Regions from separate parts of the Pseudomonas sp. KT_2_4 genome, predicted to be linked through region 2. Evidence: predicted binding sites of a transcription regulator. Region 2 holds the regulator's gene; each other region holds the start of a gene.

Region 1 (10,544 bases), 2.6 Mb from region 2:
ACGACTCAGTACCCGAATTTCTTGACGACCATAGAGCATTGGAACCACCTGATCCCATCCCGAACTCAGCAGTGAAACGATGCATCGCCGATGGTAGTGTGGGGTTTCCCCATGTGAGAGTAGGTCATCGTCAAGATTAAATTCCGAAACCCCAATTGCGAAAGCAGTTGGGGTTTTGTTTTGGGCGCTCGAAAAGAACGCCAACTTCCAAAGCCTGCCCAGCGTTCCATTGACGCCTTTTGTACAGATACCCCAATACCAGTCGAACCTTGCGTGTTATCAAGGTTCACAGGTGGTGCGCCGTGTATTTATCTCCACGGTTATGTACCTCACAGACACCCACGTATCGTCTGAGCTGTGAAACAAAATAATCCCCGGAAACAGACCCTACCGTCTGTCCGGACTCAACCGCCCCGGACTATCATGCTGATAGCCCTACCCCTCACCGCAAGGAGCCGCTCGGAACGCCGATGCGCCAGATCTGGAAATCTTTTCGAGCCCTTTATTTCGCCTCTTTGATGATGCTGATCGGCTCCGGCCTGCTTAGTACTTATCTGGCTTTGCGTCTGGCAGCAGACAACGTCGACAGCCTGTGGGTGGGTGCGCTGATGGCTGCCAACTATTTTGGCTTGGTGCTGGGCGGCAAGCTCGGGCACCGCTTGATTGCCCGGGTCGGGCATATTCGTGCCTACGCTACCTGCGCCGGGATCGTCGGCGCAGCAGTGCTGGGTCACGGTTTGATTGATTGGCTGCCAGCCTGGATTGTGCTGCGGATGATCGTGGGCCTGGGGATGATGTGCCAGTACATGGTCATCGAGAGTTGGCTCAATGAGCAGGCAGACGCCAAGCAGCGCGGCGTAGTGTTCAGCGGTTACATGATTGCGTCCTACCTTGGGTTGGTGCTGGGCCAATTGATCCTGGTCATGCACCCCCATCTCGGGCTTGAACTGTTGATGCTCGTGGCGCTGTGCTTTGCGCTGTGCCTGGTCCCTGTGGCGATGACCCGACGCATTCACCCGGCCCCACTGCACCCGGCTCCGATGGAGCCGCGCTTCTTTATCAAGCGCGTGCCGCAATCGCTCAGCACCGTGTTGGGCGCTGGGTTGATCGTCGGTTCGTTCTACGGCTTGGCGCCGCTCTACGCCTCTCAGCAGGGCCTGACGACTGAGCAAGTCGGCTTGTTCATGGGTAGCTGCATTTTTGCTGGATTGGTCGTGCAGTGGCCACTGGGCTGGTTGTCGGACCGCTATGACCGCGCGCTGCTGATCCGCTGCTTTGCCTTGTGCCTGGCGATAACGGCCTTACCGTTGGCCATCATGACGCAGGTACCGCTGGAGGTGTTGTTCGTGGCGGGCTTCTTCTGTTCGCTGGTGCAGTTCTGCCTTTACCCCTTGGCGGTGGCCTTTTCCAACGACCATGTGGAAGGCGATCGCCGGGTGTCACTGACGGCCATGTTGCTCGTTACCTACGGGATCGGCGCCAGCGTGGGGCCGCTGTTGGCCGGTGTGGTGATGAAGCTATTCGGCAGCCAGATGCTCTACGCGTTTTTCAGCCTGTGTGCGCTGATCCTGGTGTGGCGCATTCGACCCAAGGCGGTAACCAACCTGCATCAGGTCGACGACGCACCACTGCATCACGTGGCGATGCCCGACAGCATGTCCAGTTCGCCTTTGGTGGCTGCCCTTGACCCGCGGGTGGATGAGCAGGTGGTGCAGGAGCAGATGCAAGTCACTGTTCCTGACCCAGAGCCCGTCCCTGATACCGAGGAGCCAACGAGCGAAGAACCGCACGAGCCACCAGACCCGGACGAACATCCCCATGACTTAAGCAGGGCGCGCCCCTGAACGAAAAAACGGGCAGATCCCATCAGGATCTGCCCGTTTTTTTATCTCAGCGTCTAACGCTTAAAGATCGTCGTCTTTATCGAAGCGCCGAGCTTCTCGCTGCAATTGGTAGACAAAGCGTTCCACTTGTCGCTGCACCAAACCACTCATGTTGTGAAAGCGCACGCCGGCAAAGGTGGTGTTGATCTTGTCTTCGAAGTGCAGGTAGCGCAGTTCCACGGAAGTGGTCATGCTGCCGAAGGGCAGGGCAGCAATAAAGCGATCATAGACCTGGCCCAACTGCAGACGTTCGGAGATATCGCCTTCAAAGCGCAATTTGCAGCCGGTTGCCGAGATATCCAGCAGCTTACCGCTGATAGGTGCCTTGAGCTTCTCGCCACCCAACTGAATGTCCACCAGCTGCGCAAGCTTGAGTGCGGCGCGGAAGGCATTGCGTCGTTGATGGTAAACCACTTCGCCGGGCAGGCTGCCGCTATAGATGCGGTGGCCGCCTTTTTCGCTGATGGTCAAGGTGCCGTTGCTTTCCCAGGCAACCCGCACGCCCTCATGGAAACCTTCGATACGGAAGGCTTCGCCATTCTCAAGATAGCGTTCACCGTCACGGGGAATCATTTCGTCCAGTACCAGCGTCTTGCTGTCGCGGTCAATGTCCACCAGGTAGCTCTGGAACCGCTGGCTGCGTTCGTGGAAAGTGATGATCAGCGGGTCATGGCTTTCTTGCAGCATCCGCAACGTGCTGGCGATTTCCAGAGGCGTGGTGAGCACCTTGGGTGGCTGCGGTGCATCTTCCGCATTAAGGGCGTTGAACACGGTTCTTCCATCTCCAGGCAAAATACGACTACACGCAAGAACCGGCATTTTGCCAGTATGTAGCGCGCCTTGGATAGGTCGCGCTGTAAACCGGTGTCAGGCTTGGCTGCGGGTGCTTGGCTTGACCAGGCGTGAGGTGGAGCCTTGGGCGTTATACAGGGCCGGAGGCTCTCCGCCGTGCAGTATGCGCAGCTGATTGGCGGTCGTGGCTTGCTGAAGCTGGATCGACTGACCGTTGAGCAGGTTGGCTTCCTGGCACTGTGCGAGCAAATGATTGAGTTCTTTGCTCTGTGCCAGCAGTTGATCGCCGACTGAAGAGTGGCTGGCCAGTTGTGCCAGGCCATCGTGGTCGGCAGGCAGGCCCAGGCTGATCAGAATCTCGCTGCGCTTCTTGCCGTGCTGTTCGAGCAAGACAATCAGCGACTGTTTGCGCGCCAGGATTTCTTCCAGCAAGGGCATATCCCGGCCGTACAAGGCCAGGGATTCTTCCTTGAGCAGCTCGAGCAATTGTTGCGTCGGCGCCAGATCATCAATGATCAGTTGGAGCAAATGTTCGTCGTGGTGCATGGCTGGCCTTGGGTTTTAAGCGTCCAAAAGCCCTGCGCAGGCCTTTGCCTAGCGCTCGGCTTCGAAGTTGAGCAGCTTGCTGGCTACACGGTTGCTGTCGACTTTATAGCTGCCATCGGCGATAGCCTGTTTCAACTCGGCCACGCGGGCTTTATTGACGACGGGTTGATCGCGCAGCGAGTCAGTGACCTTTTGCAACTGTTGAGCCTCATTGCTCAGGTGTACCGATTCCCCACTCTGGCTGGCGGCGGCCTGCTCTGCTTTGGCAGGCAAGGGCTGCGGCTTGGCTTCTACGCTGTCCTTGGCACCGCCGGTGCGCGTATTGCCGGGCAAGGCCGGGGTGTTATTCAAACGACTGAAATCAATGACCATGTTGAAAAACCTCTGGGTATTTGGACGCTTGCCATGTTTTCGGCCATACCCGGGCAAACTTTAGGCTCGATTGACAATAAACCTGTTCGGCTCAATATCCAGCACACAGTGTAGGAAAAGCTGGCATTTGATTCCAGTCATCTATAGCGCCACCTCGACTTGGCCTGGCGCCGTGACCCGCGCCTTGATCACGCGATTGGAGTTGAGGTTCTTGACACGGATCTGTTCGCTCATGCCGCCGTTGGACAACGCCTCGCCCGGCATCCTGACGTTCAGGCCGCCACTGCTGGCGGAAATCACCACTTGGTCACCCTTGCGAATCACCTCCGCCTGTTCCAGATGAACCAGTGTGAGGACTTGGTCAGTGACCACGGGGCGGGTGAGTTTTTGCCCGACGGCCTGGTCCAGTGACGTCAGGTAGCCCTGGTTGATCAAGCTGATGTCCCTCTCGCGCAGCGCCACATCGTCGTAGCCGATGATGCCGGTGCGCTTCAATGGCCGCGCCACTACCACTACGTCGCGAAACAGCTTGACCTGCGCCGGCACAAATACCGTCCAGGGCGAGGCGCCCTCACAGCGCACCTTCACGGTCACACGGCCGATAGGCTGGGCGGGGCTTTCCAGGGTGGCTGTCAATTCCTTGTCGCACATTGGCATGCGCAAACGTGGGTCCAACTGGTTGACCTGAATTTCATAACGCCCCGGCGTCTGGGTGGTCGCCAGATAATCTTCTACAGTGAACTCAAGAAAGCCTTGGGTGACGCCGATAAGTAGATCAGGCAGGGTAACGTTGTCGGCGCGGGCCGTGACGCCCAGGCCCGAGACAAGCAGCGCCAGCGCGGCGCAGAGCAGTCTGCGGTAGCGTGAGCGGCCAGGGTGTCGGGAAACTGTCGTTTTAATATCCATACTCAGTAAATAGCAAAGCTCGTGCCGTTTAGTGTTGGGTACGCGTCGTACCCCTAGGATTTAGGAGTCTGGGCATGGCAGGTGTAATGGATTCAGTAAACCAGCGCACACAGCTGGTAGGGCAGAATCGCCTGGAGTTGTTGCTTTTCCGCCTGGATGGCAATCAGTTGTATGGCATCAACGTGTTTAAAGTGCGTGAAGTGCTGCAATGTCCCAAGTTGACGATCATGCCCAAGTCCAGTCCGGTGGTGTGTGGCGTGGCCAACATCCGGGGCGCGACCATTCCGATTCTTGACCTGGCCATGGCCACGGGGGCCGCGGGTTTGCAAGACCGCCAGAACCCTTTCGTGATCATCACCGAGTACAACACCAAGACCCAGGGTTTCCTGGTGCGCTCGGTGGAGCGCATCGTCAATATGAACTGGGAAGAGATCCATCCGCCGCCCAAGGGCACGGGGCGCGATCACTACCTGACGGCGGTGACGCGGGTCGATAACCAGTTGGTGGAAATCATCGACGTGGAGAAGATCCTCGCCGAAGTGGCCCCCACCTCGGAAACCATCTCCGTCGGAGTGGTGGATGCCGAAACGGCACACAAGGCGGTTTCGCTGCGCGTGTTGACCGTGGACGACTCTTCGGTGGCGCGCAAGCAGGTCACGCGTTGCCTGCAAACCGTCGGGGTGGAGGTGGTGGCCCTCAATGACGGACGCCAAGCCCTGGATTACCTGCGCAAGCTGGCGGACGAAGGCAAGAAGCCCGAAGAAGAATTCTTGATGATGATCTCTGACATCGAGATGCCGGAAATGGATGGCTATACGCTCACGGCCGAGATACGTAACGATCCACGCATGCAAAAATTGCATATCATCCTGCATACTTCGTTGTCGGGGGTATTCAATCAGGCAATGGTCAAGAAGGTCGGTGCGGATGACTTTCTGGCCAAATTCCGTCCTGATGACCTCGCATCCCGGGTAGTCGACCGGATCAAGGCAGCAGATCACGGCTAGGGGATGTCCCCCGGCGGTCACACGATTTAAGAGGCGGCATCATTGTCTACGGGTAATTTGGATTTCGAACAGTTCCGGGTCTTCCTGGAAAAAGCCTGTGGCATATTGCTCGGTGAAAACAAGCAGTACCTGGTATCCAGCCGTCTCAACAAGCTGATGGAACAGCAGGGCATCAAGTCCCTGGGTGAGTTGGTCCAGCGGATCCAGGGGCAGCCGCGCAGTGGGCTCAAGGAAATGGTGGTCGATGCCATGACCACCAACGAAACCTTATGGTTTCGCGATACCTATCCCTTTGAAGTGCTCAAGAACAAAGTGTTGCCCGAAGCCATCAAGGCCAGCCCGGGCCAGCGCCTGCGTATCTGGTCGGCGGCCTGTTCTTCGGGGCAGGAGCCGTACTCGATCTCGATGTCCATCGATGAGTTCGAGCGGACCAACATGGGCCAGTTGAAAGCCGGTGCGCAAATTGTGGCCACGGACCTGTCCGGCACCATGCTCACCAACTGCAAGACCGGTGAGTACGACAGCCTGGCCCTGGGCCGAGGTTTGTCCCAGGAACGCCTGCAACGCTACTTCGACCCCAAAGGGGCAGGGCGTTGGGCGATCAAGGCGCCGATCAAGAACCGCGTCGAATTTCGCTCTTTCAACCTGCTCGACAGCTACGCCAGCCTGGGCAAGTTCGACATGGTGTTCTGCCGCAACGTGCTGATCTATTTCTCGGCTGAAGTGAAGAAGGACATCCTGTTGCGCATCCACGGCACGCTCAAGCGCGGAGGTTATCTGTTCCTCGGTGCTTCCGAGGCGCTCAATGGGCTGCCGGATCACTTCCAGATGGTGCAATGCAGCCCGGGGATCATCTACCAGGCCAAGTAGCCTGGGGTATGCAATAAAACTGTGGGAGCCGGGCTTGCCCGCGATGGCGTTGTGTCAGTCGATGAATTGGTCGGCAGGTACTCCGCCATCGCAGGCAAGCCAGCTCCCACATTTTTTTCTCGGCAAGCTGGCGTAAAGCGGCAACTGCCCATTGCCGCTTTAATGGCGCTACGCGGAAATCGCTTGCCGCTTTTCTGGCATAGCCGCCGTCGACTCCCCTCCAAACCCTTGATATAGGGGCTCCCGCAAGATTGGCATGCACCTTGCTATAACCCTGCTAACGAACAGCAGGTCAGCCTAAAGGTTTCCGCCATGAGCATCAGCTTCGATAAAGCGCTCGGTATCCACGAACAAGCCCTGGGCTTCCGCGCCCAGCGTGCCGAAGTCCTGGCCAACAATATTGCCAACGCCGACACCCCGAACTACAAGGCTCGGGACCTGGACTTCTCCGCCGTGCTCGCCGCACAGCAGGACAAGACCAAGAACGGCACCTTCGCCTTGAACATGACCAACAGCCGTCATATCGAAGCGCAAGGCCTGAGCAAGGGTGACGAGTCACTGCTGTATCGCACGCCGATGCAGCCGTCGATCGACCAGAACACCGTCGACGCCCAGCTGGAGCAATCGAACTACGCCGAAAACTCGGTGAACTTCCAGGCCAGCTTCACCCTGCTCAACAGCAAATTCAAAGGGCTGATGTCAGCCCTGCGTGGAGAGTAAGCCATGTCTCTGTCCAGTGTTTTCAATATTGCCGGCAGTGGCATGAGCGCGCAGACCACGCGTTTGAACACCGTCGCCAGTAACATCGCCAACGCCGAGACTGTCTCGTCGAGCATTGACCAGACGTATCGCGCCCGCCATCCGGTGTTTGCCACCATGTTCCAGGGTGGTCAGGCAAACGGCAGCGATTCGTTGTTCCAGAACCAGGACGCCGCCGGCTCAGGCGTGCAGGTGTTGGGCGTGGTCGAAGACCAGAGCAACCTGGAGGCCCGTTACGAGCCCAACCATCCGTCCGCGAACGAAAAGGGTTACGTCTACTACCCCAACGTCAACGTGGTCGAGGAAATGGCTGACATGATCTCCGCCAGTCGCTCGTTCCAGACCAACGCGGAAATGATGAACACCGCCAAAACCATGATGCAGAAGGTTCTGACCCTGGGTCAGTGATAAGGGGCGCCAAATAATGGCCATCGTTGATACGTCTAACAACACGGCGGTTCAGGACCTTTTCAATTCCAAGGTCAAGACCGCGACGAATAACAGCAGCGTCAGTGACGCTTCCAAGACGGCGACGGGCAACCAGTCGCTGGGCAAGGATGCTTTCCTGCAACTGCTCGTCACTCAACTGAAAAACCAGAACCCGCTGTCGCCTCAGGACAACGGCGCGTTCGTCGCGCAGCTTGCCCAGTTCAGCAGCCTGGAAGGCATCAACACCCTGAATGACTCGGTGAACAACATCTCCAGCAACTTCAGCTCCTCGCAGGCGCTGCAGGCTTCGTCGCTGGTGGGGCGTTCGATCATCATCCAGACCGACAAGGCCATGGTGGATACCAGCAAGAGCATGACCGGTTCGGTGGCAGTGACCTCGGCGGTGGGCAATGTCTCCGTCAAGATCACCGACAAAGACGGCAATGTGGTGCGCACCGTTGACATGGGCGCCCAGAGTGCCGGCACCCAAAGCTTTATCTGGGACGGCAAGAACGACAAGGGCGAGGTCGCCCCAGCTGGCACCTACACCTTCAACGCCACCACCAAGAACGACAAAGGCGACGCAGTGGCCTTGGCCACTTCGCTGCCCGCCACGGTCACCAGTGTGACCCTGAGCAAGACTGGCGGCGAAATGCTGCTCAACCTTGCGGGCGGCATGGGCAGCGTCAAACTGTCGCAAATTCAGACTATCGGTACATAGAGCCGGCTAAATACGGCAGAAGGAGAGAAACATGTCTTTTAATATCGGCCTTAGCGGCCTCTATGCGGCCAACAAACAACTGGACGTGACCGGCAACAACATCGCCAACGTCGCGACCACTGGCTTCAAGTCATCCCGTGCGGAATTCGCCGATATCTACGCGGCTTCCAAGCTGGGCACCGGCCAGAACAGCATCGGCAACGGTGTGAACCTGGCGGCGGTGTCCCAGCAGTTCACCCAGGGCGATGTCAACGGTAGCGGCGGCATCCTCGACATGGCGATTCAGGGCGGTGGCTTCTTCGTGCAGAAGGGCAGCGACGGTTCGCTGGAGTACACCCGTAGTGGTGCGTTCCGTGCGGACAAGGACGGCTACATCACCAACAACACCGGCACTTCGCGCCTGCAAGGATATGCCGCGGACGATAATGGCAAGATCACCAAGGGCGGCTTGGTCGATCTGCAACTGAACCTGGCGAATCTGCCGCCCAAGGCATCCACCAAGGTCGACTCCACCAGTAACCTGAATTCCTCGGAGCCGGTGATTGACCAGGCGGCCAAGCCGTTTGACCCGACCAAGACCGAGACCTTCACCACCCAATACAGCACCACCTTGTACGACTCTCAGGGGAACGCGCACCCGATGGTGCAGTACCTGGTGAAAACCGACGGCAACAAGTGGAATGCCTATACCCTGATTGACGGTCGCAACCCTGATGGTTCGGCCCCGACTGGCACCCCTTCGACGCCACCCGTGCCGTCGACATTGACCTTCGATGGCGCTGGCAATCTGACTACTGTCGTCACCAATGGTGTGTCCGACAAGACCCTGACCGTTGCCGGGTGGGTTCCAGGCAAGGTGACTGACGGCGTGTGGAAGGCTAACGGTGCGGATGCCAACCCGGGCGGCATCGCCATCAACATGGCCAACATTACCCAGTACAACTCGGCTACCTACCGTAACCCTCCGGTCACCGACGGCTATGCCACCGGCCAGATCACCGGCCTGAAAATCGACGGCAGCGGCGTCCTGTTCGCCACCTTCAGCAACCAGCAGAGCAAGGCCATCGGCCAGATCTCCCTGGCCAGCTTCAACAACGAGCAGGGCCTGCAGCCAGCCGGTGCGACCACCTGGAAAGAGACCTTCGCCTCGGGCCAGCCGGGTTATGACAACCCGCAAGCCGGCACCCTGGGTTCGATCGTGGCCAACTCCCTGGAGAACTCCAACGTCAACCTGACCAACGAACTGGTGGACCTGATCAAGGCCCAGAGCAACTACCAGGCGAACGCCAAGACCATCTCCACCCAAAGCACCATCATGCAGACCATCATTCAGATGACCTGATACCCCTGCTCAAAAAATACCTGCACACAAAAAGGCCCCTCAATCGAGGGGCTTTTTTGTGCGCGCGCGTTGCTAGTTTACCGCCTGTTTCATCTCGCCTTGCTGCTGGAACGCCCAACGCCCCTTGCGCCACGCACGGGACACGGGCGCATGTCGCCCATGGACCATCGGGAGAGTGGCATGGCGATCTACAAGCAGTGGGAAGGGATGCCAGCAGGCAGCCATTGGTTTGTTCTGAATAACTACAGCGCCGGTCTATACAGACGCAAAAGTCAGTCGGATGAACCCGGGGGAGGCAAGTCCTCTGATGCAGAATCAGTGAGGCAACTGCTCAATGAGTTGAGAGATGCCGAGAAAACATCCAAGAGCCAAACCGTCCAGGACCTTCGTGACAAGTTGAACGAGAAGCGCGAAGAACTGGGTGATGAAAAGTTCAAGGAGATCATGCAGGAGTTGATGGAGAAGGCAGACGTCTCCTGGCTGGAGATGCTGCGGCGCCTGATGAAAGAATGGTTTCCGGAAACGGACGATACATCACCCACACCTTCGCCGCCTTCTCCTGGCCCGTCGCCAGGTGGGGGCGGTGGGGGCGGTGGTGGCAGGCCAAGCCCCGGTAATTTTGGGCCCAGCGAGCCCATGAGTAATCTGCCGATTACGGAAGGCTCCAAGCACTTCAACTACAAGCCTGATCAAAGTAACCCAGGAAAAAAACCGGACAACATCTGGAGTGGATTCAGCCAGGGCCCCGATGGCAATTGCGTCACGGTTTCAGCGATAAAGGGCGCAATGATGAAGTTTGGTCAGAAACCCACTGACGTGTTCAAGGAGGTAAAAGAGACGGCAGACGGTTATCACGTGAAGATGCGCGACGGCTTCGAACTTAATCTATCCAAGGATGAATTAAAGCAGGCGGCCAG
Region 2 (10,544 bases):
GCTCGCCAAGGTCAACCAGAGCATGCAGCTCACGTTTGACCTGGGTTTTGCTTTTCTCCCCATCGAGGGAGTCGTCGTAAGAATCAACCATGGTGGCAGTCCGCAAAGAAACGCCGCCATGATAACCAGTCGGGGGCCGCTTGTCCGGCCCGGTCGCTCGATGGCCATTACCGAAAGCAGAATTTGAGTGGAGAAAACCATGAGTGCAGCCCAAAGCGTCGGTCCACAAGCGTTACCGGCACTGCAGGAACAAGTCGAGCAGATCCTTGCCGAGGCCAAGCGCCAGGGGGCCAGCGCCTGTGAAGTGGCGGTGTCGCTGGAGCAAGGGTTGTCGACTTCGGTGCGCCAGCGGGAAGTGGAAACGGTTGAATTCAATCGCGACCAAGGGTTTGGCATTACCTTGTATGCGGGCCAGCGAAAAGGCTCGGCCAGCACTTCCGCCAGTGGCCCTGAGGCGATTCGCGAGACCGTCGCCGCAGCGCTGGCGATTGCCAAGCACACCTCCGAGGATGAAAGCTCGGGCCTGGCCGACAAGGCGTTGATGGCCAAGGATGTGCAGGATTTTGACCTGTTCCACGCCTGGGATATCACGCCTGAGCAAGCCATCGAGCTGGCGCTGACCTGCGAAGCGGCAGCCTTCGATGCCGATGCCCGCATCAAGAATGCGGACGGCACCACCTTGAGTACCCATCAGGGTTGCCGCGTCTATGGCAACAGCCATGGCTTTATCGGTGGCTATGCGTCCACGCGTCACAGCCTCAGTTGCGTGATGATCGCCGAAGCCAACGGGCAGATGCAGCGTGATTACTGGTATGACGTAAACCGCCAAGGCGATTTACTGGCAGACCCTGCAAGCATTGGCCTGCGTGCGGCGCAACGGGCTGCGAGCCGCCTGGGCGCGCGCCCGGTGCCGACCTGCGAAGTGCCTGTGCTGTTTTCCGCAGAGCTGGCCGGTGGTTTATTCGGCAGCTTCCTCGGCGCGATTTCCGGTGGCAACCTGTATCGCAAGTCTTCGTTCCTGGAAGGCGCCATCGGCCAGAAGCTGTTCCCTGAGTGGCTGACCATCGACGAGCGCCCGCATCTGATGCGCGCGATGGGCAGTTCGTCGTTCGACGGCGATGGCCTGGCGACCTATGCCAAGCCGTTTGTCGAGCAAGGTGAGCTGGTGTCCTATGTTCTGGGCACTTATGCCGGTCGCAAGCTGGGCCTGCCAAGCACCGCTAACGCAGGCGGCGTGCATAACCTGTTCGTGACGCACGGTGATGAAGACCAGGCGGTGTTGTTGCGGCGGATGGGGCGTGGGTTGCTGGTGACTGAATTGATGGGCCATGGCCTGAACATGGTCACCGGTGACTACTCGCGTGGTGCGGCGGGCTTCTGGGTGGAGAATGGCGAGATTCAGTTCGCCGTCCAGGAAGTGACCATCGCGGGCAATATGCGCGATATGTTCAAGCAGATCGTTGCCGTGGGTAACGACCTTGAACTGCGCAGCAATATCCGCACGGGTTCGGTGCTTATTGAACGCATGACGGTCGCTGGCAGCTAATCCCTCCCGCACGTTCTGAAAGGCGCGCCATCGCAAAGATGGCGCGCCTTTTTTATTGCGCCTCTTTTGACAGGATTAATGGGCTACTCTTGTTTTGATTCTCAATATCATTTAATAATAAATATCATTACCGAATGAGTGTGTCTCATGAGTTCTGTCTTGCATGAGGATCCCTATCTGGAAAGCTGGCGTTGGATGAGCCGCCAGATTCGCTGTGGCCTGGATCCCAATGAACCCCGCCTGATTGAGCATTACCTGAACGAAGGTCGGTACCTGGCGTGTTGCACCGCAACCCATCCGTGGACCATCGCTGAAACCTCATTTCGTTTGTTGATCGACACCGCCGCTGATGTCGCCTTGCCCTGGCATTGGCGCTCTCTGTGCCTGGACCAGGCCTGGCGACCACTGCGCGACCTGGAAAAACTCTCCCACTGTGCCTGCCGCCTCAAGCGCTGGCAGACCTTTGCCTGGCAATTGGCGAGCTGCGAATTACTGCCTTCGATTTCCGTTTCTGACTTGGTGCAAGGATCTAATGATGAGTAACACCCGTATCGAACGCGACAGCATGGGCGAACTGCATGTGCCGCAAGAAGCTTTGTATGGCGCACAAACACAGCGTGCGGTGAACAACTTTCCGATCAGTCATCAACCCATGCCGGCGCAATTCATCCGCGCGCTGATCCTGGCCAAGACAGCCGCGGCCAAGGTCAACGTCGACCTCAAGCAACTCAGCGAAGGGCAGGGCAAGGCTATTGTCGATGCTGCCCAAGGATTGCTGGAAGGCGACTACATGCAGCACTTCCCGGTGGATATCTTCCAGACCGGCTCCGGCACCAGCTCCAACATGAACGCCAATGAAGTGATCGCGACCCTTGCCAGCCGTTTGCTGGGCGAGGCGGTCAACCCCAACGATCATGTGAATTGCTGCCAGAGCAGCAACGACATCATCCCCACCACCATCCACGTCAGTGCCGCGTTGGTGCTGCACGAGCAAACGTTGCCGGCCCTGCTGCATCTGGTGCAAGTCATCGAGCGAAAAGCCGAGGCGGTTCACCCGTTCATCAAGACCGGCCGCACGCATTTGATGGACGCCATGCCGGTGCGCATGAGCCAGGTGTTGAACGGCTGGGCGCAGCAGCTCAAGGCCAATATCGGTCACTTGCAGGACCTGCTACCGGCGCTGCAAGCATTGGCTCAGGGCGGCACGGCGGTCGGTACCGGGATCAATGCGCACCCCGAGTTTGCCGGGTGTTTCAGCCAGCAACTGAGCCTGTTGACTGGAGTGAAGTTCACACCCGGCAAGAACCTGTTTGCGCTGATTGGCTCCCAGGACACCGCCGTTGCGGTCTCTGGTCAGTTGAAAGCCACGGCGGTGTCGCTGATGAAGATCGCCAATGACCTGCGCTGGATGAACTCCGGGCCATTGGCCGGCCTGGGTGAAATCGAACTGGAGGCGCTGCAGCCGGGCTCGTCGATCATGCCGGGCAAGGTCAACCCGGTCATCCCGGAAGCGACCGCCATGGTGGCCGCCCAGGTTATCGGCAATGACACAGTGATCACGGTGGCCGGTCAGTCGGGCAATTTCGAGCTGAATGTGATGCTGCCGATCATTGCCCAAAACCTGCTCAGCAGCCTGGAGTTGCTGGCCAATGCCAGCCGGTTGCTGGCGGACAAGGCCATTGCCAGCTTCAAGGTCAACGAACCCAAGCTCAAGGAAGCGCTGTCACGCAATCCGATCCTGGTCACCGCACTTAACCCGATCATCGGCTACCAGAAAGCCGCTGAAATCGCCAAGAAGGCGTATCAGCAAGGCCGCCCGGTGATCGATGTCGCCCTCGAACACACCGACCTGCCGCGCAGCCAACTGGAAGTCCTGCTGGACCCGGAAAAGCTCACCGCCGGCGGCGTGTAATCAACGACCCCGCTTTGGAGGCTCACCATGGAGCACTGGAAACGCACGATCGAACGGGCCAATCGCTGCTTTATGGCAGGCGAGTTGGTTGACGCTCGCGAGGCCTATCTGCAAGCCCTGGCCCTGGCCCAAGTGTTGTTCGAACGCTGGGCGGATGCTGACGAAGCAGTGGCGGCTTGCGTCATTTCCCATCACAACCTGGCGGACCTGCACTTGCGCCTGAACCAGCCTGAGGAAAGCGCGGAATACCTCTGCGCTATCCATCAGCGCCTCTTACAGACCATGCAGAACCCGCGACTCAGCCCGTCACTGCGCGAGGCCGCGCTGCGCCAAAGCAGCAAGACCTACGTCGAGCTGCTGAATTTCATCAGCGATCACGGCGAATACCCACGCACTCATCGGCTGCTGGGCAGTGCTGCGACGCCAACGTCCACGTCCCACTATGGAGCACATTGATATGACCTATACCTTGCCGGCCTTGCCTTACGCCTACGACGCCCTCGAGCCGCATATCGACGCGCAAACCATGGAAATTCACTACACCAAGCACCACCAGACCTACATCAATAACCTCAATGCTGCGGTCGAGGGGACTGAGTTCGCCGGCTGGCCGGTGGAGAAGCTGGTGTCCAGCGTCCAAACATTGCCGGAGAAATTACGCGCTGCTGTGGTCAACCAAGGAGGCGGGCATGCGAACCACTCGTTGTTCTGGGCAGTCATGTCACCGACAGGGGGCGGCAAACCCGAGGGCGCGCTGGGCAAGGCTATCGACGAGCAATTGGGTGGTTTCGACAGCTTCAAGGAGGCGTTCACCAAGGCGGCCTTGACGCGATTCGGCAGCGGTTGGGCCTGGCTGAGCGTTACGCCACAAAAAACGCTGGTGGTGGAAAGCAGCGGCAACCAGGACAGCCCGCTGATGAGCGGCAATACGCCGGTGCTGGGCCTGGACGTCTGGGAGCACGCTTACTACCTGCAATATCAAAACCGACGACCGGAGTACATCAATGCATTCTATAGCGTCATCAACTGGCCGGAGGTTGCCGCGCGCTATCAGGCCGCTTTGGCCTGACATTCACTCCATAACAAGATCTAAGGCCGACTATGGGCACTCAAACACTGGCGATCGGTAGCGTGCGAATGTTTCGTTATGCGTTTGGCACGCTGCTGCTATTGGCAGGTACTGCGTTATTGGTGGCCCATGGGCTGGCCTGGTTGAACCTGGAACCGCGCATACTGCGTGCTTTGCAGGGTGGGGCGATCTGCGCGCTTGGCACGGCGCTGGGCGCGGTGCCGGTGTTGGTGATTCGGCGCATGCCGATGGCGCTTAGCGACACCCTGCTGGGCTTTGGTGCCGGTGTGATGCTGGCGGCGACTGCGTTTTCTCTGGTGGTACCGGGCATCGCCGCCGCCGAAAGCCTGGGACTTTCACCTTGGGGCGCCAGTGGCTTGATCAGCTTCGGCATCATGCTCGGGGCGTTCGGCCTGTACCTCGTAGACCGCAAGGTTTCTGGCGCCAGCCCGGAAATGCTGGTGGGTACACCGGATAAACCGGTTATCCCGCCGCGTATTTGGTTGTTCGTGTTTGCCATCATTGCGCACAACATTCCGGAAGGCATGGCTGTTGGGGTTTCTGCGGGCGGAGGCATGGCGGATGCCGACAGCCTCGCCATGGGCATTGCCCTGCAGGATGTGCCTGAAGGGCTGGTGATTGCGCTGGTATTGGCTGGGGCGGGAATGTCGCGGATCAAAGCCTTTTTGATTGGCGCTGCATCAGGCTTGGTTGAGCCGGTATTTGCGGTGCTCTGTGCATGGCTGGTGAGCCTTGCCGAAGTGTTGTTGCCGCTGGGTTTGGCGTTGGCCGCCGGGGCAATGTTGCTGGTCGTGACTCATGAAGTCATCCCCGAGTCGCGCCGCAATGGCCATGAAAATCTCGCCAGCCTTGGGCTGTGCCTCGGGTTTTGCCTGATGATGGTGATGGATACGGCGTTAGGCTGAGGGTGGTTCCCTGTAGGAGGGAGCCTGCTCGCAAAAAAAACTGAGAGCACTGCGTTAACCAGGATGCCCGCGTTATCGTTGACGTTTTTCGCGAGCAAGCTCCTACAGTAGGGTTATTCGCCTTCGTCGAAATAGTTGTTGATCAACGCGACCAGTGCGGCCATTGCTTCGTCTTCTTGCTCGCCTTCGGTGCGCAGATGGATTTTGGTGCCTTTGCCGGCCGCCAACATCATCATCGCCATGATGCTTTTGCCATCGACCATGGACTCTGGCGTACGCCCAGCACGGATCTGGCAGGGGAACTGCCCGGCCACGCCGACGAATTTAGCCGACGCCCGGGCGTGCAAGCCCAGCTTGTTGATGATTTCAATTTCCAGAGCAGGCATCGCGCAGGTGTTCCTTTCAACTCAGGTCGCGGTGGCGAACCTGGACGTTCTTGAGGGTTTGTTGCAGCACCTGGCCCAGCCGTTCAGTCAAATAGACCGAGCGGTGGTGGCCGCCGGTGCAGCCAATGGCAATGGTGACATAGGCTCGATTGCTGGCGGCAAAGCGCGGCAACCATTTGAGCAGGTAGCTGGAGATGTCCTGGAACATCTCTTCCACATCCGGTTGTGCGGCCAGGTAGTCGATCACAGGCTGATCCAGCCCGGACTGATCGCGCAACTCCGGCTTCCAGTAAGGGTTGGGCAGGCAGCGCACATCGAACACTAGGTCGGCATCTACCGGCATGCCGCGCTTGAAGCCAAATGACTCGACCAGAAACGCCGTCCCCGGCTCAGGCTGGTTCAGCAGGCGCAGCTTGATCGCGTCGCGCAACTGATACAGGTTCAGATTGGTGGTGTTGATCTTCAGGTCGGCCAGGTCAATGATCGGCCCGAGCAGCTTGGTCTCGTCCTCGATGGCTTCGGCCAGGGAGCGGTTGGCGCTGCTGAGGGGGTGGCGTCGACGGGTTTCGGAGAACCGCTTGAGCAAGGTCTCTTCGTCGGCATCCAGGTACAGCACATCGCAATGAATGTGCTTGGCACGCACTTCTTCCAACAGTTCCGGGAACCGCGAGAGGTGGCTAGGCAGGTTGCGCGCATCAATCGAGACCGCCACCAGCGGCTGCGCCAATTCGGTATGGATCAGTGCGCGTTCCGCCAGCTCTGGCAGCAGGCCGGCGGGCAGGTTGTCGATGCAATAGAAGCCGTTGTCCTCAAGCACATTGAGGGCGGTGCTCTTACCCGAGCCGGAGCGACCGCTGACGATGATCAAACGCATGATTACTGCCCGTTTTGTTCATCCAGGACAACTTGGTACAACGCTTCATTGCTGGAGGCGCTGCGCAGTTTGTCGCGTACATCCTTGCGGTCCAGCATGCTGGCGATCTGCCGGAGCAGTTCCAGGTGCGCATCGGTGGCGGCTTCCGGGACCAGCAGCACGAAGAGCAGGTCGACCGGGGCGCCGTCGATGGCGTCGAAATCAATGGGGTGATCCAAGTGCAGCAAGGCGCTCACAGGTGTTTCACAGCCTTTGAGGCGGCAGTGCGGAATGGCGATGCCGTTGCCAAAACCGGTGGAACCGAGTTTTTCACGGGCAATCAACGCTTCGAAGACATCTTGCATCTCCAGATCCGGCACTTCGCGTGCGATCAGGTTGGCAATTTGTTCGAGGGCTTTTTTCTTGCTGCCGCCCGGCACGTTCACGAGGGAACGGCCGGGGGTCAGGATGGTTTCAAGTCGGATCATGGGGGGAGAGTTAACGACCTGTACCTTGCATCAGGTGCAGATTCTTTTCCTTATGCTTTATGAGTTGGCGGTCGAGCTTGTCGTAGAGCGAGTCAATTGCCGCGTACATGTCTTCATGTTCTGCATTGGCAACGAGCTTGGCATTCGGTACGTGCAGGGTGGCCTCGATTTTCTGCTTGAGCTTATCGACCTCCATGGTGACCTGCACGTTGGTGATCTTGTCAAAATGTCCCGCAAGCTTGTTCAGTTTGCTCTCGGTGTATTCACGCAGGGGCTTGGTGACTACCAGCTGGTGTCCACTGATGTTGACTTGCATACAGCTTCTCCTTCGTTGCCAGTGCATAAGGCGGTGGGCAGGAATACCCACCACTGGAACGCTGTGGCCCGCCCGTCACATCAAACGCTTACGCTCGCTGGATGGCGCGATCCCTAGGGACTCGCGGTACTTGGCGACGGTTCGACGGGCGACCTGAATGCCTTGTGCCTCCAGTAAACCAGCGATCTTGCTGTCACTCAACGGCTTTTTCTGATTTTCAGCGGCAACCAGTTTTTTGATGATCGCGCGGATCGCCGTGGACGAGCATTCACCGCCTTCAGAGGTGCTGACGTGGCTGGAGAAAAAGTATTTCAGCTCATAAATACCCCGTGGGGTATGCATGAATTTCTGCGTGGTAACCCGGGAAATCGTCGATTCATGCATGCCGACGGCTTCGGCGATGTCGTGCAGCACGAGAGGCTTCATGGCCTCGTCGCCGTACTCCAGAAAACCGCGCTGGTGTTCGACGATCTGGGTTGCGACTTTCATCAGGGTTTCGTTGCGGCTTTGCAGGCTCTTGATGAACCACCGCGCTTCCTGCAACTGGTTGCGCATGAAGGTGTTATCGGCGCTGGTGTCGGCGCGGCGCACAAAACCTGCGTATTGCGGGTTGACCCGCAGGCGCGGTACCGACTCCTGGTTCAGCTCCACCAGCCAACGTTCGTTGTCCTTGCGCACGATGACGTCGGGCACTACGTATTCGGCTTCGCTGGATTCGATCTGCGAGCCTGGGCGCGGGTTGAGGCTTTGCACCAGCTCGATGACCTGGCGCAAGTCATCTTCCTTGAGCTTCATACGGCGCATCAGTTGGCTGTAGTCGCGACTGCCCAGCAGGTCGATGTAGTCACTGACCAGGCGTTGCGCTTCGGTGAGCCATGGGGTCTTGGCCGGCAATTGGCGCAGTTGCAGCAACAGGCACTCGCTGAGTGTGCGGGCACCAATGCCGGCGGGCTCGAATTGCTGGATGCGGTGCAGGACGGCTTCGATTTCGTCCAGTTCGATATCCAGTTCCGGGTCGAAGGCCTCAAGGATCTCCTCGAGGGTTTCGTCCAGGTAGCCCTGGTTGTTGATGCAGTCGATCAGGGTGACCGCGATCAGGCGATCGGTATCGGACATCGGCGCCAGGTTCAGTTGCCACAACAGGTGGCTCTGCAGGCTCTCGCCCACCGACGTACGGGTGGTGAAGTCCCACTCGTCATCATCGTTGCTCGGCAGGCTGCTGGCGCTGGTCTGGTAGACGTCTTCCCACGCGGTGTCCACGGGAAGCTCGTTGGGAATGCGTTCGTTCCAGTCGCCTTCCTCCAGGTTGTCCACCGTCGGGGCGGTTTCCTGATAGGAGGGTTCCTGCACGTCGGGATTGGGTTTTTGCTCGATGTTGTCGGCCAGCGGGTCTGCATTATCGAAGTCGTCGCCTTCTTCCTGGCGTTCGAGCATCGGATTGGACTCCAGGGCCTCCTGGATTTCCTGTTGCAGGTCCAGGGTCGACAATTGGAGCAGGCGGATGGCCTGTTGCAGCTGCGGTGTCATCGTCAGCTGCTGGCCCATTCTCAGGACTAGCGATGGTTTCATGGCAGGGGCTTAACACCTTATTCGCCGGCGCAATGCGCCATCCACGACAGGGCGCGTGAGCGCCAAACATAAGCAAATTATATGCCTGATCTCGGGGCCTTTGCCTAGAGCGCGGTAACAATAAAAAAACCGAGGTTTCCATTGACTCCCGCGCGCTCCAGGGAAAAGCGCGATACCCCTGTGTTTACAGGCGGAACTCGTGACCCAGGTACACTTCCTTCACCAGCTCGTTAGCCAGGATAGTCTCGGCATCGCCTTCGGCAATCAGCTGACCATCGTTGACGATATACGCTGTTTCGCAGATATCGAGGGTTTCGCGCACGTTGTGGTCGGTGATCAGCACGCCAATGCCCTTGGCCTTGAGGTGATGGATGATCTGCTTGATGTCACCCACCGAAATCGGGTCGACACCGGCAAAGGGTTCATCCAGCAGGATGAATTTCGGCGCGGTCGCCAGGGCGCGGGCGATTTCCACGCGGCGGCGCTCACCACCGGACAGGCTCATGCCGAGGTTGTCGCGAATATGGTTGATGTGGAATTCCTGCAGCAGGCTTTCCAGCTCCTGGCGGCGGCCATCGCGATCGAGTTCCTTGCGGGTCTCGAGAATCGCCATGATGTTATCGGCTACCGACAGTTTGCGGAAGATCGACGCTTCCTGGGGAAGATAGCCAATACCTGCCCGTGCACGACCGTGCATGGGTTGATGGCTGACATCCAGGTCGTCGATCAATACACGACCCTGGTCTGCCTGGACCAGCCCGACGATCATATAGAAGCAAGTGGTTTTGCCGGCACCGTTGGGGCCGAGCAAACCGACGATCTGGCCGCTGTCGATCGACAGGCTGACGTCGCGTACCACCTGGCGGCTTTTATAGGCCTTGGCCAGATGCTGGGCTTTCAGGGTTGCCATTACTCGGCCTTCTTCTTCGGCTGGATAACCATGTCGATGCGCGGGCGCGGTGCAGTGACCTTGGAGCCGTTGGCGCGACCGGCGTTGGCGATCTGCTTGACGGTGTCATAGGTGATCTTTTCACCTTCGGTCGAGTTGCCGTCTGGGCTCAGTACCTTGGCCTGGTCGATCAACACGATACGATTCTGCTGGGCGTGATACTGGATAGTCTTGCCGTAGCCCTTCATCGGGCCGGTGTCGGTAGCGGACTGCTTCTGCTCGAAATAAGCCAGGTTGCCCACCGACGTCACCACGTCAATGTCGCCTGCCTGGGTGCGCGTCAGAGTCACCGTGTTGCCGGTAATCTTCATCGAGCCCTGGGTGATGATCACGCCGCCTGTATAGGTGGCAACACCTTTCTTGTCATCGAGCTGTGCATCGTCAGCCGAAATATGGATCGGTTGCTGGCTATCGTTCGGCAGAGCCCAGGCGCTCACGCTTCCCAGTGCTGCGCCCAGACCGAGCAAAATAGGGAGGGTTTTAACGAGCCTCATACTGTCCTCTTACGTTCGATAGCAGGTGTATCCTGC
Region 3 (10,544 bases), 730 kb from region 2:
GTCGTGGGGGCTCCTTGTTCCAATGGCAGGAAGATCGAGAACGTGGTGTGGCCGGGGTGGCTCTCACATTCGATCAGGCCCTGGTGCTGGCTGATGATGTTCTGGGTAATGGCCAGGCCCAGCCCGGTACCGTCCGGGCGGCCGCTGACCATGGGAAAAAAGATGGTTTCCTGCAGCTCCGCAGGAATGCCGGGGCCGTTGTCGATGATCTCGACCTTGGTCACCAGGCGATGGCGCACATGGCCGATGGTGAACTGGCGCAGGGCGCGGGTGCGCAAACTGATGCGGCCCAGGCGCAGCTCGTTCTGGCTGCTGATGGCCTGCATGGCGTTGCGCACGATGTTGAGCACCGCCTGGATCATCTGCTCGCGGTCGATCAACACGTCGGGAATGCTTGGGTCGTAGTCGCGCACCAAGGTGATGCAACCTTGGCTTTCGGCCTCGACCAATTGGCAGACGCGCTCCAGCACCTCATGCACGTTGGTCATCGCCAGGGACGGCAGCTTGTTGGAGCCGAGCATACGGTCTACCAGGTTACGCAGACGGTCGGCTTCTTCGATGATGACGTTGGTGTAGTCCTTGAGGTGCTCGTCCGGCAGCTCGCGGGACAACAACTGTGCCGCGCCGCGAATGCCGCCCAACGGGTTCTTGATCTCATGGGCGAGGCCGCGCACCAGCATCTTGCTGGTTTCTTGCTTGGACAGCTGTGCTTCCTCCTTGGTGATACGCAGCAGGCGGTCGCGGGGGTGGACTTCGAGCAGCAACAGGGTCGCGCCATTGCTCAGGATTGGGGTTACGGCGTAGTCGACGGTCAACGTTTGCCCGGTCAGCGCGGTGAGCATCGCTTCGCGCTTGGTGAACGGGTGTGCCTGCTCCACGGCCTGGCGCAACGAGCTCAAGGCTTCGGCCGACTCGGTGAACAATTCGCTGATGAACTGCCCATGGCTGCGCTGGCCGCTGATCGCCAGGAGCATCTCCGCCGCCGGGTTCATGTACTCAAGGCGCAGGTCGGCATTGAGCAGGATGGTCGCGGTGGTCAGGTTGTCGAGTAACAAACGGTGCAGTGCATCGCTGATGGTCATCGGGACCTCTTTTGGAGCAAGGCGCGGGCTTGAGGCACACGCTGATACAAGGAAAATGCAAAAACCAAACCAAGGCTCCGAAAAGAAGCGCTAATGCCCTGAAATAAGGGGTTCAGGCGCGAAACTGTGGCGTTCTGCCAGCCTCAACGGGAAGTTTCGAACCAAAATGGGCTGGGCAATTGAGAAGGGTGCAGGCTATCGCACCAATATAGTGCGGTTTTGTGAAGGTTGTTCAGCCACTGAAGATTGAAGGCAAATCGCAGTCAGTGTGGGAGCTGGCTTGCCTGCGATAGCTGTGGTGCATTCAACACCGTTATCGCAGGCAAGCCAGCTCCCACATTTTTAATTGGATTTGCAGTCCTTTTAACCTTTATAGATGCAAAGCTCGGCGGTGGCGCGGATCATCGCCAGCTGGCGCAGCGGATCATTCAGCGGTTCGTGCACGGCCTCGGCCAGCCATTGGGGGCATTTGGGGTCTGTGCGCAGGGGCGTGAAGTCAGCCAACTGCTGCAGCAGCCTTTTTTGCAGCGCGTCCAATTGCGGGCGAATCTGCTGGACCAGGTCCGGGCGCGGGTCGTCGGGCGCTTTACCCTGGAACTGCCAGTCGGACAGGTGGGTATATTGCACCAGTTTGTTGGCTTCGATCTGGGCGGCGAAGAACTGCTCGGCAGCGGCCGGGTCCAGCTTGTAGCTCGGCGCCTGGGCAGTGACGCTGGCGATCACCTCTTGTTCGCGCTTCTTGTCCTCCACGGGCTTGTGGCTGTCCCACTTGCTCAGTGCTACCTGGTCGGCAATCTCCAGGCGTTCGGCGATGCTGTTGAGCAGGGGTTCGAGCGTAGGCGGCGCTGCGCTCGCACTGGCACTGATGAGCAGCAGGGCAAATACAAGTCGATATCTCAAAGGTGATCTCCTGTGGGAGCGGGCTTGCCCGCGATGGCGGTGTGTCAGTGATACAGCAGGTGGCCGGCAGTGCGCTATCGCAGGCAAGCCAGCTCCTACACTTTGATTGGGTTTGAAGAGTTGGGCTAGCGTAACGCCCAGGCAAAAAAAAGACCTCCCGAAGGAGGTCTTTTTCATCACGCTGCCTCAAGCAGCGCTACCGGATCAGCAGCTGTAGTACAGCTCGTATTCCAGTGGGTGTACGAAGGTGCGTACTTTGATTTCTTCTTCGCTTTTCAGGGCGATGTAAGCGTCGATGAAGTCGTCGCTGAAAACGCCGCCTTTGGTCAGGAACGCACGGCCCTTGTCCAGCTCTTCCAGGGCTTCTTTCAGGCTGCCGCACACTTGTGGGATCTCTTTGGCCTCTTCAGGCGGCAGGTCGTACAAGTTTTTGTCGGCGGCGTCGCCAGGGTGGATCTTGTTCTGGATACCGTCCAGGCCGGCCATCATCAGGGCGGCGAAGGCCAGGTAAGGGTTGGCAGCCGGGTCTGGGAAGCGCGCTTCGATACGACGGCCTTTAGGGCTGTTGACGTAAGGAATACGGATCGAGGCGGAGCGGTTGCGTGCCGAGTAGGCCAGCATCACCGGCGCTTCAAAACCTGGGACCAGACGCTTGTAGGAGTTGGTCGACGGGTTGGTGAAGCCGTTCAGGGCCTTGCCGTGCTTGATGATGCCGCCGATGAAGTACAGGGCGGTATCGGACAGGCCGGCATAGCCTTCGCCAGCGAAGGTGTTCTTGCCGTCTTTGGAAATCGATACGTGAACGTGCATGCCTGAGCCGTTATCGCCGTACAGCGGCTTAGGCATGAAGGTAGCGGTGCGGCCATAGGCATCGGCAACGTTGTGCACGCAGTATTTCAGAGTTTGAACTTCGTCAGCCTTCTTCACCAGCGTGTTGAATTTCACGCCGATTTCGTTCTGGCCGGCAGTCGCCACTTCGTGGTGGTGAACTTCAACGGTCTGGCCCATTTCTTCCAGTGCGTTGCACATGGAGGTACGGATTTCATGGTCGAAGTCGAACGGTGGTACTGGGAAGTAGCCGCCTTTCACGCCTGGACGGTGGCCTTTGTTGCCGCCTTCCACGTCCTGGTCGGACATCCACGAACCTTGCTCGGAGAAAATCTTGAACATGGAGCCGGAGATGTCGGATTTGAACTTGACCGAGTCGAAGATGAAGAACTCTGGCTCAGGGCCGAAGAATGCGGTGTCGCCGATACCGGTGGACTTCAGGTATTCCTCGGCACGGTGGGCGATGGCGCGTGGGTCGCGGTCATAGCCTTGCATGGTCGAAGGCTCGATGATGTCGCACACCAGGATCAGGGTTGGCTCTTCGGTGAACGGGTCGAGTACGGCGGTGCTGTCGTCTGGCAGCAGGATCATGTCGGAGGCTTCGATGCCTTTCCAGCCGGCGATGGAGGAACCGTCGAACATCTTGCCGACTTCGAAGAAGTCATCTTCCAGCGCATCGCGAGCCGGCATGGTCACGTGGTGCTGAGTGCCTTTTGTGTCCGTGAAGCGCAGATCAATCCATTTAACGTCATGATCTTTGATGAGTTGAACCGACTTCGACATGGTGTCCTCCGGGTGGCTTCGGGCTTGGGTAGTGGAGTTAGCCCTTAGAATTTGGGTGATGCCGGCGCGGATACTCCGCCAAGGCAACCTGCCTCACAAGAGAGCAAATTGCATGCCAGTGCGCCAACATGGCCGTTTTGCCTCAAAATAGCCCCTATAACGGTGCAATCGGCAAAAACGGCATAAATCGCGCACTGCAATGTAGCGTTTATTTGTGTAAATGACCCGTTTTGGTGCATTGCGTAGGCAATGCATATTAACTGGTTAAACCTTGAGCGATTTCCGCTATAATCCGCGCCCCCCTTTTTCAGCAGGCCCGGCGCGCGCTGTTTCCATGAAATTAATCGTTAAAGTCTTCCCCGAGATCACCATCAAAAGCCGACCGGTACGGACGCGTTTCATCCGTCAGTTGGCCAAGAACATCCGTGCCGTGCTCCGTGACCTGGACCCGGCTGTGGTGGTGAACGGCGTGTGGGACAACCTCGAGCTGGAAACCCGCATTACCGACGCCAAAGCCTTGAAGGACATGACCGAGCGCCTGAGCTGCATGCCGGGCATCGCGCATTTCCTGCAGGTGGATGAGTACCCGCTGGGCGACTTCGACGACATCACCGAAAAGTGCAAGCAGCACTACGGCAATGCGCTTGAAGGCAAGATTTTTTCGGTGCGTTGCAAGCGTGCCGGCAAGCACCCGTTCAGCTCCATGGATGTCGAGAAATACGTCGGCAGCAAGCTGCGTCGCGAGTGCGGTGCCGCTGGAATTTCCCTCAAAGCGCCGCAAATTGAAGTGCGCATGGAAATTCGCGACCAACGGTTGTTCGTGATCCACAGCCAGCACAACAGCATCGGCGGCTACCCGCTGGGTGCCCTGGAACAGACCCTGGTATTGATGTCCGGCGGTTTCGATTCCACGGTGGCGGCCTACCAGATCATGCGTCGCGGCCTGATGAGCCATTTCTGCTTCTTCAACCTGGGCGGGCGTGCACACGAATTGGGCGTGATGGAAGTCGCGCACTTTATCTGGAAGAAATACGGCAGCTCCCAGCGCGTGCTATTTGTAAGCGTACCGTTCGAGGAAGTGCTGGGCGAAATTCTCGGCAAAGTCGATAACAGTCATATGGGCGTAGTATTGAAGCGTATGATGTTGCGCGCTGCGTCCCGAATCGCCGATCAATTGCAGATCGACGCCCTGGTGACCGGCGAAGCGATTTCCCAGGTTTCCAGCCAGACGCTGCCGAACCTGTCGATCATTGATTGCGTGACCGAGAAGCTGGTGCTGCGCCCGCTGATCGCCAGCCACAAGCAGGACATCATCGACCTGGCCGAGCAAATCGGCACCGCCGACTTTGCCAAGCATATGCCTGAATACTGCGGGGTCATTTCGGTGAACCCCAAGACCCACGCCAAGCGTCACCGCGTGGAGCATGAAGAAAAAGAATTCGACATGGCGATTCTGGAGCGTGCGCTCGAGAACGCCAAGCTGGTGCCAATCGATCGAGTGATCGACGAATTGGGCCAGGATGTGCAGATCGAAGAAGTCAGCGAAGCCCTGGCCGGCCAGATCATCATCGACATCCGTCACCCGGATGCCGCCGACGACGAGCCGCTGGAGATTCCTGGCATCGACGTACAAACGCTGCCGTTCTATGCATTGAACGCGCGTTTCAAGGAACTGGATGACAGCCGTCAGTACCTGCTGTATTGCGACAAAGGCGTGATGAGTCGCCTGCATGCCCACCATTTGCTCAGTGAGGGGCATGCCAATGTGCGCGTTTATCGACCGAGCTAAGAGCCCGGGGCTGTTTGCCTGTGGCCTGCGTCACCGGCCCCCCGACTCTGCCGTCAAGCTGTAACGGCAAGGCCTGACTCTACTGTTAATCGCTGCCACGACCTGTCAGCACACCGAATCCTCTGATCGAGATACACAAGTGATCGAAAATCTACGTAACATCGCCATCATTGCTCACGTTGACCATGGTAAAACCACCCTGGTAGACAAACTCCTGCGTCAATCCGGCACCCTGGAGCGCAACGAGCTCAACGACGAGCGCGTGATGGACTCCAACGACCAGGAAAAAGAGCGCGGTATTACCATCCTGGCTAAAAACACCGCTATCAACTGGAACGGCTACCACATCAACATCGTGGATACCCCGGGCCACGCCGACTTCGGCGGCGAAGTAGAACGCGTAATGTCGATGGTTGACTCCGTTCTGCTGCTGGTTGACGCTCAAGACGGCCCTATGCCGCAAACCCGTTTCGTGACCAAGAAGGCTTTCGAAGCCGGCCTGCGTCCGATCGTGTGCATCAACAAGGTTGACCGTCCAGGCGCGCGTCCGGACTGGGTTCTGGACCAGATCTTCGACCTGTTCGACAACCTGGGTGCTACCGAAGAACAGCTGGACTTCCAAGTCATCTACGCCTCGGCCCTGAACGGTATTGCTGGTCTTGACCACACCGACATGGCTGAAGACATGACCCCGCTGTACCAGTCGATCGTCGACAACGTACCAGCACCGAAAGTCGACCGTGAAGGCCCGTTCCAGATGCAAATCTCGGCACTGGACTACAACAGCTTCCTGGGTGTTATCGGCGTTGGCCGTATCGCTCGTGGTAGCGTCAAGCCGAACACCCCGGTTGTTGCTATCGGCGCTGACGGCAAGAAGCGTAACGGTCGTATCCTGAAGCTGATGGGTCACCACGGCCTGCACCGCATCGACGTTGAAGAAGCTTTCGCTGGCGACATCGTATGCGTGAGCGGTATGGACTCGCTGTTCATCTCCGACACCCTGTGCCAGCCGGACAACGTCGAGGCGATGAAGCCTCTGACCGTTGACGAGCCAACCGTTTCCATGACCTTCCAGGTAAACGACTCGCCTTTCTGCGGTAAAGAAGGCAAGTTCGTGACCTCCCGTAACATCAAGGAGCGTCTGGACAAAGAGCTGCTGTACAACGTTGCTCTGCGCGTTGAAGAAGGCGACTCGGCTGACAAGTTCAAGGTCTCCGGCCGTGGTGAGCTGCACCTCTCGGTACTGATCGAAACCATGCGTCGCGAAGGCTTCGAAATGGGTGTTGGTCGTCCGGAAGTGATCATCCGTCAGGTTGACGGCGTGAAGCAGGAACCGTTCGAAAACGTCACCATCGACACCCCTGAAGAATCCCAGGGCAAGGTCATGGAAGAGATGGGCCTGCGTAAGGGCGACCTGACCAACATGGTGCCGGATGGCAAAGGCCGTGTGCGTCTGGAATACAACATCCCTGCTCGTGGTCTGATCGGTTTCCGTAACCAGTTCCTGACCCTGACCAACGGTGCTGGCATCCTGACCTCGATCTTCGATCGCTACGACACCATGAAGTCCGGCGACATGTCCGGCCGTCAGAACGGTGTTCTGGTATCGGTAGAAACCGGCAAGGCGCTGACCTACTCCCTGGAAACCCTCCAGGCGCGTGGCAAGCTGTTCGTTGAACACGGTCAAGAGATCTACAACGGCCAGATCGTTGGTCTGAACAGCCGTGACAACGACATGGGTGTCAACCCAACCAAAGGCAAGAAGCTCGACAACATGCGTGCTTCGGGCAAAGACGAAACCATCGCTCTGGTTCCACCTGTTCGCTTCACCCTGGAACAGGCCCTGGAATTCATCCAGGACGACGAGCTGTGCGAAGTCACGCCTAAGTCGATCCGCCTGCGTAAGAAGATCCTGGACGAAGGCGAGCGTACCCGCGCTGCCAAGAAAGCCAAGAACTGAGTTAACTCAAGCTGAATGAAAAACGCCCCCGGTCGAAAGGCCGGGGGCGTTTTTTTATGCCTGCAGGTTTTGTGGTGACTGTGCCGTTGTGATCGTTCCCACGCTTCGCGTGGGAACGCCGCGTGGGACGCTCCGCGTCCTGCTTTCAAGAGCGGACGCAGAGCGTCCACAGCTGCATTCCCACGCAGAGCGTGGGAACGATCAAAAACTTAGAACTTGTCGAGGGTCTTGAAGTTAGTCTCGCGCACCACTTCCTTGGGCTTATACGCGCAATACCCCGGCCGCGGCCCGATTTTCGGGTGGTTGCGGCACGTATCCGGGCGCTTGTCATAAATAGTGCAAAAGCGCGTCTTACGATCCAGGTACAGGCAGTCGTTGTTGCTCATGCGCTGCAGGGTAAAAATTTCGGACTTGTTGTTGTACCGCTCGACGATGCCTTCTTTCTGCAAACGCTTGGCGATGTTCTTCGGCGGATCGCCGCGCTCGAACTCATCGACGATGCCAATGCGGATCAGGTCCTTGATCTTCACCTCAACCGGTAGGGTGCAGCAGCTGGACACGCAGCCGCCGCACATGTGGGCGGAATATTTCTGCCAGGTCTCTAAACGGTCGAGTTCCGCGGCGGCGATCAGTTGAGGCTTCATCAGGGTTCCAGGGTGGGGCGGTATACGGGCGCGGGATCATACCGGGATTGGTGGTTTTTTGAACAATATTTTGCAGGTTTCAGCTCAAAGGTTTGGCCACTGCCTGATCGGGCACGACCCCTGCATCAAATTCAGTCCATGGCGAATGAGTTAAAAAACTGCCGAACCAGCACGTCTACCGTCTGTCAGACCGACTAGGCTCTAGCAACTCCTTCAATCTCGCCCGAGGTCGCACCGATGTCTCAGGAACCGCTTGCACGAGAAGCAGAGGTAGCCGCATTCCGCGATGCTGTCTTGACCAAACTCACCTACGCGGTGGGCAAGGACCCGGATCACGCCTTCGATCATGACTGGTTCGAAGCCATTGCCCTGGCCGCCCGCGACCAGATGGTCGACCACTGGATGGACCACACGCGGCGTATTTATCGCAAAGGCCAGAAGCGTGTTTATTACCTGTCCCTGGAATTTCTCATCGGCCGCTTGCTCTACGACAGCCTGAGCAACCTGGGTGTGCTGGAGATCGCTCGCGAAGCGCTGTCGGAGCTGGGCGTGGATCTGGAGCGCATCCGCCTGCTGGAGCCCGACGCGGCGCTCGGCAACGGTGGTCTGGGCCGTCTGGCGGCGTGCTTTATGGAAAGCATGTCGACGCTGGGCATTGCGGGCCACGGTTACGGCATTCGTTATGAACACGGCTTGTTCCGCCAGGCCATTGTCGACGGTTGGCAGCAGGAGCAGACCGAACGCTGGCTGGATTTCGGCAACCCTTGGGAATTCGAGCGCGCCGAGGTGATTTACCCGATCGGGTTTGGCGGGAGCGTTGAAACCATTGCGGACGCCTCCGGCAAGATGATCCAGGTGTGGTCGCCCAACGAAACCGTACGTGCCGTGGCCTATGACACGCCGGTCGTCGGCTGGCGCGGGGCCAGCGTCAACACCCTGCGCCTCTGGCGTGCACGGGCCGTAGAAGACCTGCACCTGGAGCGCTTTAATGCCGGTGACCATTTGGGCGCCGTCGCCGAAGTGGCCCGCGCCGAAAGCATCTCCCGAGTGCTTTACCCGGCCGACAGCACCGAAGCAGGGCAGGAACTGCGCCTGCGCCAGGAATATTTCTTCGTCTCCGCGTCCCTGCAGGACTTGTTGCGCCGCCACAAGAACATGCACGGTTCGGTACTGAGCCTGGGCGAGCACGCCGCCATCCAACTCAACGACACCCACCCGTCCATCGCCGTGGCCGAGTTGATGCGCCAGCTGGTCGATTTGCATGACATTCCCTGGGAAGCCGCGTGGGATGTCACCGTCGAGACCCTTTCGTATACCAACCACACCCTGCTGCCCGAAGCGCTGGAAACCTGGCCGGTAGGTTTGATGGAACGCATGCTGCCCCGGCATATGCAGATCATCTACCTGATCAACGCCCAGCATATCGACTCGCTGCGTGCCAAAGGCATCCACGACTTCGATGTTTTGCGCGCTGTGTCGCTGATCGAAGAAGACAACGGCCGCCGCGTGCGCATGGGCAACCTGGCGTTCCTGGGCTCCCATAGCGTCAACGGCGTGTCCGGTTTGCATACCCAACTGATGCGCAGCACGGTGTTCTCCGAGCTGCACAAGCTCTACCCCGAGCGCATTAACAACAAAACCAACGGCATTACCTTCCGTCGTTGGCTGTATCAGGCCAACCCCAAGTTGACCGATATGCTGGTGGAAGCCCTGGGCCCGGATATTCTCGACCAGCCCGAGCAGCGTCTTATCGAGTTGGAACCCTTTGCCGAGAAACCGGCCTTCCGCAAAGCGTTCGCTGAGCAGCGCCTGCACAGCAAGCGCGCCCTGGCGCAGATCATCCATGAGCGCCTGGGCATTGCGATCAACCCGGCGGCGATGTTCGACGTGCAGGTCAAGCGCATCCACGAATACAAGCGCCAACTGCTCAACCTGCTGCACACCGTGGCGCTGTACCAGGCGATCCGTGCCGAGCCGGGCATCGACTGGGTGCCTCGGGTCAAGATCTTTGCCGGCAAGGCGGCAGCCAGCTACCACCAGGCCAAGCTGATCATCAAGCTGACCAACGACATCGCCCGCACCGTCAACAACGACCCGACCGTGCGCGGTTTGCTCAAGGTGGTGTTCCTGCCCAACTACAACGTCAGCCTGGCGGAAAGCATCATTCCGGCAGCGGATTTGTCGGAGCAGATTTCCACCGCCGGTTTCGAAGCGTCCGGCACCAGCAACATGAAGTTCGGCCTCAACGGCGCGCTGACCATCGGCACCATGGACGGCGCCAACGTGGAGATGCACGAGCGTGTCGGCGCCGAGCACATGTTTATCTTTGGCCTCAGTGCCCAGCAGGTGGAGGCCCGCAAACACGCCGGCGAGTTCAACGCCGGGCCGGATATCGCAGCCTCCCATCGTTTGAATGATGTGCTGCAAGCGATCCGTGGCGGGGTGTTTTCGCCGGACGACCCGGGCCGCTATGTGGGCCTGATCGATGGGCTGATCGACTACGACCGGTTCCTGGTGTGTGCCGACTTTGACGCCTACTGGGACGCCCAGGCGCGGGT

The links. Region 2 encodes sigma-54, which starts transcription at its own class of promoters, with help from an activator protein. Its sites were predicted from a motif close to ANTGGCATNNANNTTGCTNT; they were not measured.
Region 1: flgB (flagellar basal body rod protein FlgB) is a predicted target of sigma-54. The motif match lies at 6,627-6,646, and genes of this name have one in related genera.
Region 3: glnA (type I glutamate--ammonia ligase) is a predicted target of sigma-54. The motif match lies at 3,694-3,713, and genes of this name have one in related genera.

Annotation. Positions count from the first base shown of each region.
Region 1 is NZ_CP166962.1:2,332,481-2,343,024, reverse strand. Features, by position in the region: rRNA gene rrf (5S ribosomal RNA) at 21-136, shown strand; gene AB9N64_RS10765 (MFS transporter) at 471-1,844, shown strand; gene AB9N64_RS10760 (flagellar brake protein) at 1,905-2,654, opposite strand; gene AB9N64_RS10755 (flagella synthesis protein FlgN) at 2,751-3,221, opposite strand; gene flgM (flagellar biosynthesis anti-sigma factor FlgM) at 3,270-3,593, opposite strand; gene flgA (flagellar basal body P-ring formation chaperone FlgA) at 3,735-4,499, opposite strand; gene AB9N64_RS10740 (chemotaxis protein CheV) at 4,574-5,506, shown strand; gene cheR (protein-glutamate O-methyltransferase CheR) at 5,549-6,376, shown strand; gene flgB (flagellar basal body rod protein FlgB) at 6,689-7,096, shown strand; gene flgC (flagellar basal body rod protein FlgC) at 7,100-7,543, shown strand; gene flgD (flagellar hook assembly protein FlgD) at 7,560-8,285, shown strand; gene flgE (flagellar hook protein FlgE) at 8,317-9,627, shown strand; gene AB9N64_RS10710 (hypothetical protein) at 9,808-10,544, shown strand, end outside.
Region 2 is NZ_CP166962.1:4,932,161-4,942,704, forward strand. Features, by position in the region: gene yjgA (ribosome biogenesis factor YjgA) at 1-91, opposite strand, end outside; gene pmbA (metalloprotease PmbA) at 200-1,546, shown strand; gene AB9N64_RS22685 (hypothetical protein) at 1,694-2,089, shown strand; gene AB9N64_RS22690 (class II fumarate hydratase) at 2,082-3,458, shown strand; gene AB9N64_RS22695 (hypothetical protein) at 3,486-3,914, shown strand; gene AB9N64_RS22700 (superoxide dismutase) at 3,916-4,527, shown strand; gene AB9N64_RS22705 (ZIP family metal transporter) at 4,560-5,453, shown strand; gene AB9N64_RS22710 (HPr family phosphocarrier protein) at 5,567-5,839, opposite strand; gene rapZ (RNase adapter RapZ) at 5,856-6,713, opposite strand; gene ptsN (PTS IIA-like nitrogen regulatory protein PtsN) at 6,716-7,180, opposite strand; gene hpf (ribosome hibernation-promoting factor, HPF/YfiA family) at 7,191-7,496, opposite strand; gene AB9N64_RS22730 (RNA polymerase factor sigma-54) at 7,572-9,065, opposite strand; gene lptB (LPS export ABC transporter ATP-binding protein) at 9,250-9,975, opposite strand; gene lptA (lipopolysaccharide transport periplasmic protein LptA) at 9,975-10,508, opposite strand; gene lptC (LPS export ABC transporter periplasmic protein LptC) at 10,495-10,544, opposite strand, start outside.
Region 3 is NZ_CP166962.1:4,198,142-4,208,685, forward strand. Features, by position in the region: gene glnL (nitrogen regulation protein NR(II)) at 1-1,082, opposite strand, end outside; gene AB9N64_RS19365 (chorismate mutase) at 1,446-1,982, opposite strand; gene glnA (type I glutamate--ammonia ligase) at 2,187-3,593, opposite strand; gene thiI (tRNA uracil 4-sulfurtransferase ThiI) at 3,928-5,382, shown strand; gene typA (translational GTPase TypA) at 5,522-7,342, shown strand; gene AB9N64_RS19385 (YkgJ family cysteine cluster protein) at 7,552-7,986, opposite strand; gene AB9N64_RS19390 (glycogen/starch/alpha-glucan phosphorylase) at 8,224-10,544, shown strand, end outside.